DNA from 2 places in the Arthrobacter sp. KNU-44 genome. Region 1 is predicted to be linked to the other one. Evidence: predicted binding sites of a transcription regulator. Region 1 holds the regulator's gene; the other holds the start of a gene.
What was found. The regulator HrcA, encoded in region 1, represses chaperone genes, less so after heat shock. The targets are predictions, from matches to a motif close to TTNGCACTCGNNNNNNNCGAGTGCNAA.
Positions count from the first base shown of each region.

Region 2: the regulator HrcA is predicted to act here: its motif matches at 2,579-2,605, upstream of ACSVHC_RS00965 (Hsp20/alpha crystallin family protein).

Region 1 is NZ_JBPXNG010000002.1:4,436,727-4,443,840, reverse strand. Features, by position in the region: gene ACSVHC_RS21820 (16S rRNA (uracil(1498)-N(3))-methyltransferase) at 1-164, opposite strand, end outside; gene dnaJ (molecular chaperone DnaJ) at 167-1,297, opposite strand; gene hrcA (heat-inducible transcriptional repressor HrcA) at 1,365-2,378, opposite strand; gene ACSVHC_RS21805 (DUF3097 domain-containing protein) at 2,560-3,417, shown strand; gene ACSVHC_RS21800 (DUF4870 domain-containing protein) at 3,520-3,933, shown strand; gene hemW (radical SAM family heme chaperone HemW) at 3,987-5,216, opposite strand; gene lepA (translation elongation factor 4) at 5,295-7,114, opposite strand, start outside.
Region 2 is NZ_JBPXNG010000002.1:9,211-16,324, reverse strand. Features, by position in the region: gene ACSVHC_RS00985 (helix-turn-helix domain-containing protein) at 1-348, opposite strand, end outside; gene ACSVHC_RS00980 (hypothetical protein) at 594-977, opposite strand; gene ACSVHC_RS00975 (hypothetical protein) at 1,000-1,374, opposite strand; gene ACSVHC_RS00970 (J domain-containing protein) at 1,409-1,864, opposite strand; gene ACSVHC_RS00965 (Hsp20/alpha crystallin family protein) at 2,078-2,503, opposite strand; gene ACSVHC_RS00960 (MerR family transcriptional regulator) at 2,637-2,948, shown strand; gene ACSVHC_RS00955 (TspO/MBR family protein) at 3,421-3,960, opposite strand; gene ACSVHC_RS00950 (DUF4397 domain-containing protein) at 4,765-5,484, shown strand; gene ACSVHC_RS00945 (RNA polymerase sigma factor) at 5,667-6,239, shown strand; gene ACSVHC_RS00940 (anti-sigma factor) at 6,226-7,059, shown strand.

The DNA.
Region 1 (7,114 bases):
GTGAGCCGTTTTCCGGCACCGTCGGCAATATCGACGGCTTCGCCGACTTCCAGGCGCTTGACGGTGACAGCATGCCTGGCTTCGGCGCCGTCGAGCACAAAAGTGTCTCCAGGGCCGAGCCCGTCAAGCGTTCCGGCTGCTGCGAAGAATACGGGGTTGCTCACCGCTATAGGTTACCGAGCTTGTCCCGCAGCTTCGCGAACATACCGCCGCTGGCCACAAGCTTGCCTTCGGTGAACTGCTCTCCGCGCAATTTTGCCAGTTGGCGAAGCAGGTCTTCCTGTGCGGCGTCGAGCTTGCCGGGCGTCTCAACGTGCAGGTGCACCTTGAGGTCTCCCCTGCCGTAGCCGCGGAGATGGGTGACGCCGAGTCCACGCAGGGTGATGACTTCGCCGGACTGCGTGCCGGACTTGACGTCAATCTCCTGGGGACCGTCGAAAGTCTCAAGCTGCAGCTCAGTACCCAGTGCCGCGGCAGTCATGGGAACGCTCAGCGTGGCGTGAAGGTCGTCGCCTTCGCGGATGTAGGTGGAGTCACTGTTGACCCGGATCTCCACGTAGAGGTCACCGGGAGGACCGCCCGCAGGACCTGCTTCGCCTTGCGACGACAGCTGGATGCGGGTCCCGGTAGCGACGCCGCCGGGCACCTTAACGGTCAGTGAACGGCGGCTGCGGATGCGGCCCTGGCCGTTGCACTCATTGCAAGGATCCTTGATGATCGAGCCGAAACCTTCGCACGATCCACACGGTGCGGCTGTCATGACCTGGCCGAGGATCGAGCGTACAGCCCGCTGGACCTGGCCCGAGCCGCCACAGATGTCGCAGCGCTCCGGGTGGGTGCCCGGACGGCAACATGAGCCTTCGCACGTGGGACAGATGACAGCGGTGTCCACCTCAAGCTTCTTGTTGACACCAAACACGGCCTCACGCAAGTCGATGCGAACGCTGATCAGGGCGTCCTGCCCGCGGCGCATACGTGATGCGGGGCCTTGCATGCCGCCGCCTCCTCCGCCGAAGAAGGTATCGAAGATGTCCTGGAAGGCGAATCCCTGGCCCGCGTATCCTCCGCCGAAACCGTTGTCGGTCCCGTTCTCGTTGCCAGTTGCGTCGTAGACACGGCGCTTCTGGGGGTCGGAGAGGACCTCGTAAGCGTGGGTCACCGCCTTGAATTCCTCGGCTGCGCCGGCCCCGGGGTTCACATCGGGGTGCAGCTTACGTGCGAGTTTGCGGTAGGCCTTTTTGATCTCCTCGCCGGTTGCTTCCGGCGAGACGCCCAGAACGTCATAGTGACTGCTCAAAGTCGGTATCTCTTCCTTGTTTACGGTTCCACTGCGTTTCTTGCGAGGCGCCCTCCAGCCGAGGCTGTCAGCCGCCCAGAATGCGGGAAAGGTAGCGTGCGACGGCACGGACGGCCGCCATGGTGTTGGGGTAGTCCATGCGGGTGGGTCCAAGAATGCCGATCTTGGCGCTGCTGCCCGGACCGTAGCCCGTGGCAACCACCGAAGCCTCCGAGAGGCCGTCATAGGGGTTTTCGCGGCCGATGCTCACCGTGACGCCGCGGGGGTCTTCCGCCATATCCGACAACAGCCGCAACATGACCACCTGCTCCTCAAGCGCTTCGAGGACCGGACCGATGCTCAGCGGGAAGTCCACGTTGGAGCGGGCCAGGTTGGCCGTGCCTGCCATGACCATGCGCTCGTCGCGGCTCCGCTCGGCAAGCCTTTCCAGGCCATGGGCAAGGGCGCCTGCAAGGTTGCGAAGCGTCGGCGGGCACAAGGCAACCACCGAAGGCAGGACTTGCGGCATGAGGTCGAGCTGGGAGCCGGCAATGCTTCCAAGGAACCGCGCGCGCAAGGCCATGAGCTCTTCGTCGGTGGCGTCCGTCGCTGCGTGCACAACGCCCTGTTCCACCTTGCCAGAATCGGCGATCAATACCACCAAGACCTGACGCGGTGCCAAAAGGACAAACTCAATGTGCCGGACACGCGCGCGGCTCAGGTGCGGGTACTGGACGACGGCGACCTGGTTGGTCAGTTGGGAGAGGAGCCGGACAGTGCGCTCAAGGATGTCCTCAACGTCGTCGGGTCCCTCAAGCAAGGAATGGATAGCCCGGCGCTCGGCAGCCGAAAGCGGCTTGACCTCGGAGATGCGGTCGACGAACAGGCGGTAGCCTTTGTCCGTTGGAATGCGGCCGGCACTCGTGTGCGGCGCGGCAATGAGGCCTTCTTCTTCAAGAAGTGCCATGTCATTGCGGATGGTGGCGCTCGACACTCCCAAATGGTGCCGTTCGACCAAGGCTTTGGAGCCGACGGGCTCGCGGGAGTGAACGTAGTCCTCCACGATGGCGCGTAACACTTCAAGCTTGCGTGGTTCGCTCACTGCCCACCTCCAATCAACATTTCAACAATTAGCACTCAACATGCCCAAGTGCTAACAAGTCTAGTATGAGCCACCTCGTTGTTAGCATTGGTACCGCTCGCGGCGAACATGATTCCCGCGCGGCCGTGGGTAATGCCACGGACCGTCAACGATCCCCCTAGCGCAAAGTGGTGTGAAGACCGTGTCTTACGACAATTGGGGCCCGCAAGACCTCACCTCGTCTGCCAAACGGCAACTGCCTGAGGTGCCCGTTGAACGCGGGATGGTTCTCGAGGACGTGCAGTCCGGTTGGGTCGGGGCCGTGACCAGGGTGGAGAAGTCCGGGGGCATGCACATTGTGGTGCTTGAGGATCGGCGGGGAAAGGCCAAATCGTTCCGGCTCGGATTCGGATTCCTCCTGGAGGGACAAGCAGTGAAGCTCGTGCCGCCGGCTCCACGCGCCGCGTCCGCCAAGGCCGCGGCGCAAGCAGGCAGGACGGCATCGGGATCCGTCCGCGTCGCCGGGCAGCGGGCCCAAGTCGCCAAGGCGAGCCGGATCTGGGTGGAAGGCAAGCACGACGCCGAACTCGTGGAAAAGGTGTGGGGAGATGATCTCCGGGTGGAGGGCATCGTCGTCGAGCCCTTGCACGGCGTGGACGATCTCAAGGCCGCCATCGCCGGGTTCTCCCCCGGCCCGGGCCGCCGGCTCGGAATCCTCGTGGACCACTTGGTACCGGATTCGAAGGAGTCGCGGATTGCTGCCGAAGCCATGACGCTGCCGGGCGCCGCGGGAAACGTCCTGATCGTGGGACATCCCTACGTGGACGTCTGGCAGGCAATCCGGCCCAAGGTGTTGGGGATCGAGCAATGGCCAACCATCGCGCGCGGCACGGATTGGAAGACCGGCATCCTGAGGTCCTTCGGCTGGCCGCATGAGACGGCCGAAGATGTCGGGCTGGGTTGGCAAAAGCTTCTTGGCGCCGTCCACAGCTACGCCGATTTGGAGCCCTCGTTGCTGGGCCGCGTGGAAGAAGTGATCGATTTCCTGACTGTTCCGTGACGATTGCGCGCCCCGGGCAGAGGAGTTGGTCGGCTGATCGCGTGCCGAGCAAGTATTCTGGGACAGCAACACTGCACCGATTGATACTCGAAGGAAGATACTTTGGCAGACAACGCTCCTGACGATCGGGATGGCACCTCGGGCCAGTCCCAGTACCACGGCGTTCCTGCCAACGCGCTGCCCTTGACCGCCTCGGAAGACCGGCAGTGGGCAACACTGGCACATTTCGGCGGGATCCTTGGCTGCGTTCCTTCGCTTCTGATCTACCTGATCTTCCGCGAACGTGGCCCCTTCACGGCACAGGAATCCAAGGAAGCGCTCAACTTCACTTTGCCTCCGACGATTGCCGCAGTGCTCGCCAACGTCCTTGTCTTGCTCCCGGTGGTGGGAAACCTGTTCGCTGTCCTTGCCACGGCGATCTGGGTGGCCGTGACCTGCTTCTCGGTGTCAGCCGGAATCCGCGTCAACCACGGACAACCGCACCGCTACCGCTTCAACCTGCGCTGGATCAAGTAGCCGGTCTTCGCGGGTCCGTACGCAACTCCCGCGCCAACCGCTAGCGCCTGCCGCTAGTCCGGAAGGATCCGGCGGACCACGGCGTCCGCGAGTAGCCGGCCCTTGAGAGTCAGGACCAGCCGTCCTTGGAAGGCCGCACCAGGCTCAACCAGTCCGTCGGCAATGAGGCCTGCGACGGCGTGGCGGCCCACCTTGTCGAGCGCGTCAACTTGAAGCCCTGTGCCGAGCCGAGCCTCCAGCATGATGCGTTCCACTTCCCGGGTTCCGGCGTCGAGCGTTTCACGTCCAGCGGCCGGAGACACCCCGCTGCCGAGCCTGTTGGCATAGGCTGTGGGGTGTTTGACGTTCCACCAGCGGACGCCGCCCATGTGGGAATGCGCACCGGGTCCGATGCCCCACCAATCGTCTCCCCGCCAATAGGCTAGGTTGTGTTTGCACGCCTGTTCGGGAGTGCGGGACCAATTGCTGACCTCGTACCAGTCCAGACCGGCGGCGCTGATCAGCTGATCGGCGAGTTCGTACTTGGCGGCGTGGTCGTCGTCGTCGATGCCGGGAACTTCTCCGCGCCGGATCTGCGCCGCCAGCTTGGTGCCTTCTTCCACGATCAGCGCATAGGCACTGATGTGGTCCGGACCGTAGGACAACGCTGTCTCGAGGGAGGTCCGCCAATCAGCCATGGACTCGCCGGGAGTCCCATAGATGAGATCGAGGCTCACCGCAAGGCCGGCGTCGCGCGCCCATTGGACCACCAAGGGGACCCGGCTGGGAGTGTGTGTACGGTCCAGGACCTTGAGGACGTGAGGGACCGCCGACTGCATGCCGAAGGAAATCCGGGTAAAGCCGGCGTCTGCGAGCAGCTGGAGGGACTCGGGCGTCACAGAGTCCGGGTTCGCCTCAGTGGTGACTTCGGCTCCCGCTTCCAGGCCCCAGTGCCCGACGGCGGCCGTCAGGATGCGTGCGAGATCTTCGGCAGGCAGCAGGGTCGGCGTCCCGCCGCCGAAGAACACCGTGCTCAGGTGCCGTTGCGGCAGCCCGGAGGCTTCCATGGCCCGGACGGCGAACTCCACTTCCGAAATGGCAGTAGACGCGTAGGCGTCCTGGGAGGCGCCGCCGCCAAGTTCGGTGGCTGTGTAAGTGTTGAAATCGCAGTATCCGCAACGGACGGCACAGAAAGGTATGTGGACGTACAGTCCAAATTTGCGTGAATCGACGCCGTCGAGCACCTGCGGCGGCAAGAGTCCGTCCGCAGGTGCCGGATCCCCGAGGGGAAGAACGCTAGGCACGGATTTCCCCTCGTGCCTGTCCTGCGCGCGCCCCTACAGTGCGCGCGTGTCCCGTGGTGTCCCGGGCGAAAAGCGGCATTACTTCTTGGCCTTGTCCTTGGATTCGTCGGTGGTCAGGGCTGCGATGAACGCTTCCTGTGGAACTTCCACGCGGCCCACCATCTTCATGCGCTTCTTGCCTTCCTTCTGCTTTTCCAGAAGTTTGCGCTTACGGGTGATGTCACCGCCATAGCACTTGGCAAGGACGTCCTTGCGGATGGCGCGGATGCTCTCACGCGCAATGATCCGCGAACCGATGGCGGCCTGGATGGGCACCTCGAACTGCTGGCGGGGAATGAGTTCGCGCAACTTGCCTGTCATCATGACGCCGTAGGCGTAGGCCTTGTCGCGGTGGGTGATGGCACTGAAAGCGTCAACCTGCTCGCCCTGGAGCATGATGTCCACCTTGACCAGGTCTGCGACCTGCTCGCCGTCGGCCTTCCAGTCCAGCGAACCGTAGCCGCGGGTCTTGGACTTGAGGATGTCGAAGAAATCGAAGACGATTTCGGCCAGCGGAAGGCGGTACCGGATTTCCACGCGGTCTTCGGAGAGGTAGTCCATGCCGCCCATGACGCCGCGGCGGCTCTGGCACAGCTCCATGATGGCGCCCACGAACTCATTCGGCGCCAGGATGGTGGCGGACACCATAGGTTCGCGCACCTCCGAGATCTTGCCGGTGGGGTATTCGCTCGGGTTGGTGACGTGCAGGACCCGCTTGTCCTCCAGCGTGACCTCGTACTCAACGTTGGGAGCGGTGGAGATGAGGTCGAGGTTGTACTCGCGCTCGAGGCGTTCACGGGTGATTTCCAAGTGCAGCAGGCCAAGGAAGCCCACGCGGAAACCGAAGCCCAGGGCGGCAGACGTCTCAGGTTCGTAGACGAGTGCTGCGTCGTTGAGCATGAGCTTCTCTAGGGCATCCCGGAGCACTGGATAGTCCGTGCCGTCCAAGGGATACAAGCCGGAGAAGACCATAGGCTTGGCATCGGCGTAACCGGCGAGGGATTGCGAAGCGGGCTTGGCCAGGTTGGTCACGGTGTCGCCGACCTTTGACTGGCGGACGTCCTTCACGCCGGTGATCAAATAGCCTACTTCGCCGACGCCCAGGCCCTTGGAGGGCGTGGGCTCCGGAGAGCTGACACCGATTTCCAGGAGCTCGTGGGTGGCACGGGTGGACATCATCTGGATCCGCTCGCGCGGGTGCAGCATGCCGTCCACGACACGGACGTAGGTGACCACGCCGCGGTAGGTGTCGTACACGGAGTCGAAGATCATGGCTCGGGCCGGAGCGTCCGGGTCGCCGACAGGAGCCGGAAGATCGCGGACGATCTTGTCCAGCAGGGCCTCTACGCCCACGCCGGTCTTGCCGGATACGCGCAGCACGTCCTCGGGGTCGCCGCCGATAAGGTTCGCGAGTTCCGCGGCGTACTTTTCGGGCTGGGCGGCCGGAAGGTCGATCTTGTTGAGCACCGGAATGATCGTGAGGTTGTTTTCCATCGCCAGGTAGAGGTTGGCCAGGGTTTGGGCCTCGATGCCTTGCGCGGCATCCACCAAGAGGACTGCGCCTTCACAGGCCGCGAGGGAACGGGAAACCTCATAGGTGAAGTCAACGTGGCCGGGGGTATCGATCATGTTCAGGGCGTAGCTGGTGCCGTCAAGTTCCCAGGGCATGCGGACAGCCTGGGACTTGATGGTGATGCCACGTTCGCGTTCGATATCCATGCGGTCCAGATACTGGGCCTTCATGTCGCGGGACTTAACGACGCCGGTGTACTGCAACATGCGGTCGGCCAAGGTGGATTTACCGTGGTCGATGTGGGCAATGATGCAGAAGTTCCGGATGATGGCCGGATCTGTCGCGG
Region 2 (7,114 bases), 4.4 Mb from region 1:
GTTGAGGGAGGCTGTGGCGTAGTCGGCGAGCATCTTGATGGCGAATTCGAAGTCCCGTGAGCCGATCAGCTGGGCGAACGTTTCGGCGTAGTCCCGCCGTGCCGGGTCGTAGTCGCTACCGCGGGGGATGGCGTCCGCGGCGGTCAGGGACAATCCAAGGGTGCGGAGGACGGCCATGGTCTTGCCGAGTTCGGCCCGTTCGTGGCCGGCCTCGAGGTCAACAAGGAACTTCCGTGAAACACCACTCGCCTGTGCAAGCGACTGTTGTGAAAGGCCGCGTTCCTGTCGCCGGGCGCGGATGATCGCTCCGGCCGCCGCGGGCGTGTCAATGCTTGCCGTGTTCGTCAAACGTCTTCCTTCACGATTTCATTATGTCACCGAATGGTGACAGCAGTGACCTGTCGAACTTGTCTGTCAGCAAACTAAATTGCTTGATGCGTTGATATCAACGGGCATCGATATGAACCGGACTCTTCCAGAAGACAGCATCCGTCGGGCGGGTCAGTCAGCGGATGAGGCGCACGCCTCCATACCGGACAGTGTCCGGCGAGGGCCCGAGTTGGACCCTCATCGTCACGGACTCGGTCATGATGTCAGCCGGAGCGGTGTGGAAATCCATTAACAGCCAGAAATAGCTTAGGTCCGTTATCGCGGCCGGCCAGACCGTGAATTCCTTCTCCGCCAGGGGGGTCCGCCGGGGTTTGGGCGCTGCTGTTGAGGATGTGGTCCACGGCGGCTGGTCCTGTCGTGCGCAGGCCGTGGAAGACTCTCTTTTTGCTCTTCCCGTTGTTTTCCGTGCGAAGGCCGGCGAGGCGCAGGGCGGTGCGGAAGGCGTGGTCGTGGAGGGGGATTTTGCGGTTCAGGGAGCACGAGCTGACGTAGAGCCCGTAGAGCGCGTCGGCGTTGATCCCTGACTCGCTTGGGTCATCGTGAACAATGCATTCCTGGAGGAACTGGCTGATCTGTGGAGGGGTCATGGTGTGCTCCGGGGAACGGTTTTCAGGGTTGGGTTCCGTAGATGAATTCCTTGGCGTGTGCGACGGCTTTTCGGAAGGCGTCGTTGCGGAGGGTGGCTTGCCCGGGGTTTTTGGGGTCGGTTTCGAGGTAGTTTGTGTAGCCGGGCCGCAGGATCCAGATGTCGCCGGCCGGGGGTAGGTAGAACACGGCGAAGGAGCGGTGCTGGGGGTCTTCGGTCCAGATGGGGACGACCGCGACTGCGGCGCCGGTGTCCGGGTTGATCCATTGGGCCCGGGGGGTGGGTTGTTCGTGGGTTTCGGGGTCCAGGAACGGGGCTGTTCCTTTGCCCCACCGTTTTTCGAAGCGTTCGTAGAACGCGGGCATCAGTTGGTTGTCGTAGGGTCGCCAGGCACTCATGGGGGCTCCTTGGGCTGGTGTGGTTTTCCGGCTCTTATCGCCTGATCTGCAGGATGAGCGTGTAGCGGGTTGGCGGATATGACGGTTGCCGGAGCGGCGTTCCCGGGGACCGTCGGGCGGGCGGCTCCCAGATGACCGGTCCGATCAGCAGCGCCGTGGCGGGAGGCAACTGCCTTGGGATCCGAACGGGGCCGGGGCGTTGCGGCGTGGCGTTCGCGGCTGGACGCGGGTGCTCCCGGTCGTAGGCGGCCCGCTTTTCCGGGTTGCCGAGGATGGCGTAGGCGGCCATGATGTCCCGGAGCTCCTGCAGCTCTTTTTGGGTCTTCGTCTCCGGTTCCGTCGGGCCGGGGCCGGTGGGGTGTTCGCGGGCCGCCCGGGTGTCGGGGTGCCGGCTGCGGATGAGCGTGCGGTAGGCGCGGGTCACCTCGCGTGCCGTGGCGGTGGGGGCGATCTGCAGGGTCTCGTAAAGGTCGGGGCCGTTGTTCCTCATGGTTGGCGGTGGTGTGTGTTTTGGATGCGGGGTGTTTCCGTGGGCGGGGATGGTCCCCGGCCTGTTCGGCCGGGGACCATCGTTGCGGGAGTCATCCTCGGGGCCTCATCCATCCGTGCGCTGGCTGCGCTGTGGCGTGGTCTGTGAACTCGACCGCCCTCTTTGCATGGTGGGCCGCTGTGGTGCTCCCGGTCCGGGAGGGTGCGCCGGCGGTCAGGCGTTGATTTCCTGGCGCTGTTTTCCGGTGGTTTCGATTTCGATGCGGCGCGGTTTTGCTTTTTCCGCGACCGGGATGCGCAGGGTCAGGACGCCGGCGTCGTAGTTTGCTTTGACGCCTTCGGTGTCCAGCGCGTCGCCGAGGATGAGCTGGCGGCTGAAGATGCCGCGGGGCCGTTCGGAGGCGATCAGTTCCGTGTCCTCGCCGACGGGGTCCGGGCGTTCGGCCTTGACGGTCAGGACGTTGCGTTCGACGTCGATGTCCACCGAGTCCACGTTGACTCCGGGCAGATCGAAGGCGACCACGAAGTCCTCGCCTTCCCGCCAGGCGTCCATGGGCATGGCCGCCGGCCGGGCTGTGGTGCCGAGTACCTGTTCGGCGAGCCGGTCGAGTTCACGGAAGGGGTCCGTTCGCATCAGCATGGTGTGTCACTCCTTGCAGATCGCAGTTTTTTGTTGTCAATCCAGCTGATCTATGGTGGCTGGTATATATTTCTTATAGCACTGCATATGGGTCAGGGCAAGCCTGATTTTCGAAGGATTTTGGAGGTGCCCGATGGGGCAGGCCGGGGACCGGGGGAGGGGCGTGTATGCGATTTCCGTTGCGGCCGCACTGGTGGGAACGGGTCAGCAGAACCTGCGCCTCTACGAACGCAAGGGCCTGCTGGAACCGGGCAGGACCCTGGGCGGGACCCGCCAGTACAGCGAGAACGACCTTGTGACCTTGCGGCGGATCGGGGAGCTTCTGGAATCGGGCTTGAACCTGGCCGGCATCCGGATGGTCCTGGTCCTGGAGGCCGACAACCGGCGCCTCGAGGCGGAACTCAAGTCCGCAAACGCCGCGCCGGACCGGGCCCGGCCGGAATAAGGCGGAACCGATCGCCGTCAGCTATTGAACTCTCGATGGGCGATGCTTCCTCGGCCTGCCGGTCCCGGCTCCCCGGCCCGTCATTAGTTTCTTGAGCACAGGTTCGTCCTTGCTCTGATTCAGATGGGCCGGGTGCGGTGACTGATCTGTTTGATGGTCTGCTTCGATCTAGGCGGTCAAGCCGGCGATCGAGTTATGGACGAGTGCGCACAGGCCGAAGAGGGCATGGACCTGCTAGTCCCGTGATTTTGCGGCGGAGGTGACCCCGACATACACAAGCCGGCGTTCGGAAGCGTCGGACGCATCTTGAAAGGGAGTCGCGACGATGTAGCCTTCCGTCACTCCGAATTGGGACCCGAATCTCGGGATGCTCGGCATAACCTGTGGGTACCGTTGTCGCCGTCCGGATGGGCTCTGCTTCTTCTTGCCAAGGCAACCCGTCCAGACTCGTACTTGGCCGGTCCGGGGTTCGTTAGTTGTTGGCTGCGGCATAGAGGTTCAGGCTGGCGGAAAACACGATCCAGGAAATATAAGGCAGCATGAGCAGTCCTGCTGTTGTGTTAATGGGACCGAAGAGGATGACGGTGGCTGTCGCGGCCAGGGCCAGTGCGGCGATCAGGAGTAGGGCCAGCCATAGTGCGGTGTCGCCCCATGCGGGGTACATGCCGAAAAAGGTGGGTGCCCACGCCAGATTGAGCGCCATTTGGATACCGTACGCGGTCATGGCTGCGCGGGTCTTGGCCGATCGTCGGCGCCAGACCAGCCACGAAGCTACGGCCATCGCCGTGTACAGCACCGCCCAGACCGAGCCGAAAACCCAGCCCGGGGGCGTCCAGGGCGCTTTGTTGGCCGCTGCGTACCAGCCGGAGGCATTCCCAAGGATGGCCACGGACCCCAGGAAAGACACCGTGTAGGAGAGAACCAGAAATCCCAAAAGTGCCGTGATTTGGCGCCCGAGTCCCGTTCTGGCCGTCGCTATGGGCCCGCTCGTCTGTTGGAGTTCAGCCGACACTTGGTCCACCTTGTTCGATCGAGGGTTGGACTTACAGTCTGGCAGGCTGCCGGCTTAACGGGGTGGTCCCATGTCTCATCGTCGGGTTCGCCGTTTCGGCTGTGGTTCCTCCGCCTCCTCGCGGGGCACCCCGGAGCGCGTTCGGCAGGCGGCTCGAATTCGCGGCGAGCTTGTGAAAAAACGTGCCATATCCGGGCACCAAGGTTTTGCCGGGCATCGTAGGGGCCTGTATTTGCCGGGTTGGATGTGGTCGGCGCGGCCAAGTGTCGATTCCCTCGAAGACGACAGGGCCGAACACGCCCACCGCGGCTGGGAACGGTTCCTGTGGCTGATCTAGGCGACCGGGTTATTCGTCACGATGCTGCTGATCTGGTACACGACCACCCGCTGACAATCTGCGCTCACGCAGAAGAAACCGATGAAGGCGGTCTGCATCCAGACCCTGCGTTCCTTTCCCCGGGTTAGTTGACTGTCATCCGAACGATTGGCTCTACTTCCTGCGATCGTCAGTGACTCCACGGAGGGGACGAAACAGGCTCATCAGACCGGCCCCAACAACCCACGATCTCACCACCAAGAATCCAGCGCGTCCTGACCTCCTCGTCCTCCCCGCCGCGCGGAATGCAGGCCCGCGCGCGCGCTGGTTACCCGAGAAGGTTTGGTTAGCTCGTGGAAGCGAACGGCCGGCGTCCACGGCAAGCCGAAGAAACTTCCGTAAGGGTGCATCCGGGGATGGTCTTCGGCCGGTAGTAAGGGTGTAAGCAAAACCACCGCCCCCACTCGGGCCCCTTTGAGGAGTTGGAAATGCGCAAGAAAATCTTTGCAGCCGCCGGAGCAATGACGCTGCTGGCATCGCTGGCCTTGGCCGTCCCGGCCCAGGCCAGCACGTGGCATCACCACGACGACGGGACAGCAAAATTGTCCGTCCTTCACGGCGTCCCTGGCCTTACGGTGGACGTCTGGGTCGACGGCAAGCGGGCCCTGGACAACTTCAAGCCGGGCATGCTGGCGGGCCCGTTGACCGTCCCCGACGGCGACCACAAGATTGCTATTACCGGCGCCGACGCCACGAGCGCCGATAACCCTGTGATCGGCCCCGTGACGGTCGACCTGGAAGCAGGCCGGGACTACACGGCGGTCGCGCATCTGGCCGCTGACGGCACCCCGACGGCCACGCTCTTCACCAATGACACCTCGGCCAGCCCTGATGGAAAGGGCAAGCTGACCGTCAGGCACGTCGCTGCGGCGCCCGCCGTCGATGTCCTGGCCGGCGGGACCGCTGTCATCAAGGGACTGACCAACCCGCATCAAAAGGCTCTGACCCTTAATGCCGGGACCGTCTCCGCTTCGGTCGCCGCCGCCGGAACCACCGCCCCGCTGATCGGTCCCGCCGATGTCAAGGTCGCGGAGGGGAAGAACACGATCGTCTACGCCTGGGGAAGCCTCGCCGAGAACAACCTCGGAGTTGCCGTGCAGGTGGTGGACTCCTCATCGCGCGGACGCGACAACAACCACGAGGAGTAGACGTCCGGAGCGCCCGCTGCCATCCCGTTCCCACTGCCGGTTGGGGCCCGTCGACCACGGCCCCAACCGGCATGTGTTCCGTGGCATCCCGGGCGGCGGGCGCCGTTCGGCTATGGCGGAGCCACGATGGTCGGGGCATAATGTGCTTCAACAGGACCCGTTGCCGTTCAAAGGAACACCCGATGGAGGCTGCCGCAACGCATGATTGGGACGCCGGTCTCGATCACGCGTTTGCCGGTGGCGACGAACGCATCCTCGCGGAGGCGTACCGCCGGTTTGGTCCGTTGGTTTACACGCTGGCGCTGCGAACCTTGGGAGAGCGTGCCGCGGCCGACGACGTCACCCAGGAGGTCTTCATCCGGGCTTGGAAATCACGGACCAGTTATCGCCCCGAGGCGGCACGACTGCCCGCTTGGCTGATCGGCATCGCCCGCAATGCCATCTCCGATGCCTTGTCTGCTCGCTCCCGCCAGCGCCATCTCGAACAAGCAGCGATTCTCCTGGTTGTTGACCCCGTCCCCGGCCCCGATGCCGGGGACGTCGAAGAAGTCGCCGACCGCCTGACCCTTGAGGAAGAACTGGAACATCTAGGGGATCCGCAGCAGGAAATAATGCGGCTGGCATTTTACGAAGACCTGACCCACGACCAGATCTCTTCGCGCCTGAATCTTCCGCTCGGTACCGTCAAAAGCCACATCCGGCGCAGCCTCACCCGGTTGCGCACCCGGCTGGAGGTGGAACATGGAACACCTTGACGCCGAGCTTCTCAGTCTGATTGCCCTCGGGGAGCCCCTGGCCACAGACTCCGACGCAGACCACCTCGCAAGCTGTCCCACATGCAGCGAAACCCTCCGGGGCCTGCAGCACGCCGTTCACATCGCCACCCTCGATCCGGCGGGCATCGACCTGGAGGAACCAGGCAGCCAGAACTGGACCGCCATCCATCAAGCCCTCGGCCTCTCACCGAGCCTCGCGGCAGATCCCCTGAGCCGCCAGGCCGGCCGGGACCCGTCCCCGGCCATCGGGCCGGCCACGCCCGACGCGCCATCGAAACACGGCAACGGATCTGAGGGGGCACCGGTTCCGCTACGGTCCAAAGACCGCCGTGCCCGTCCCGGGCTCTGGATTGCCGTGGCCGCCGGCATCGTCCTCGGCACGGCTGCCGGGTGGGCCGCCGCCGGAGCCCTCCGGGACACCGGAATCCCGGCCCCCGTGTCCACCGAGTCGGCTCCTGCAACCGTCATCCTGGCCCAAACAACCCTGTCCCCGCTGCCCGCGCACACCGGTAGCGGAGACGCACGCGTGGAGCAACTCCCCGATGGGACCCGCCGGCTCGTGGTCAGGCTCTCCAACGACCACATCGCGGGATTCCGTGGAGTTTGGGTCGGCTCTGCCGACTTGTCCAAAATGGTCAGCCTGGGCGTCCTCGCCAATGACTCCGGCAGCTTCGCCATCCCGGCAGGGATTGATCTGGCCCAGTACCCCATTGTCGATGTCTCCGACCAGCTGTACAACGGAGATCCGGCCCACTCCGCCGACAGCATCGCCCGCGGAAAGCTCAAGCCGAAAAGCTGACCCCTACGGCCCCGTCCTGGCGCAGCGAGAAGATTCCGGGGAGGGCAATCTCCTA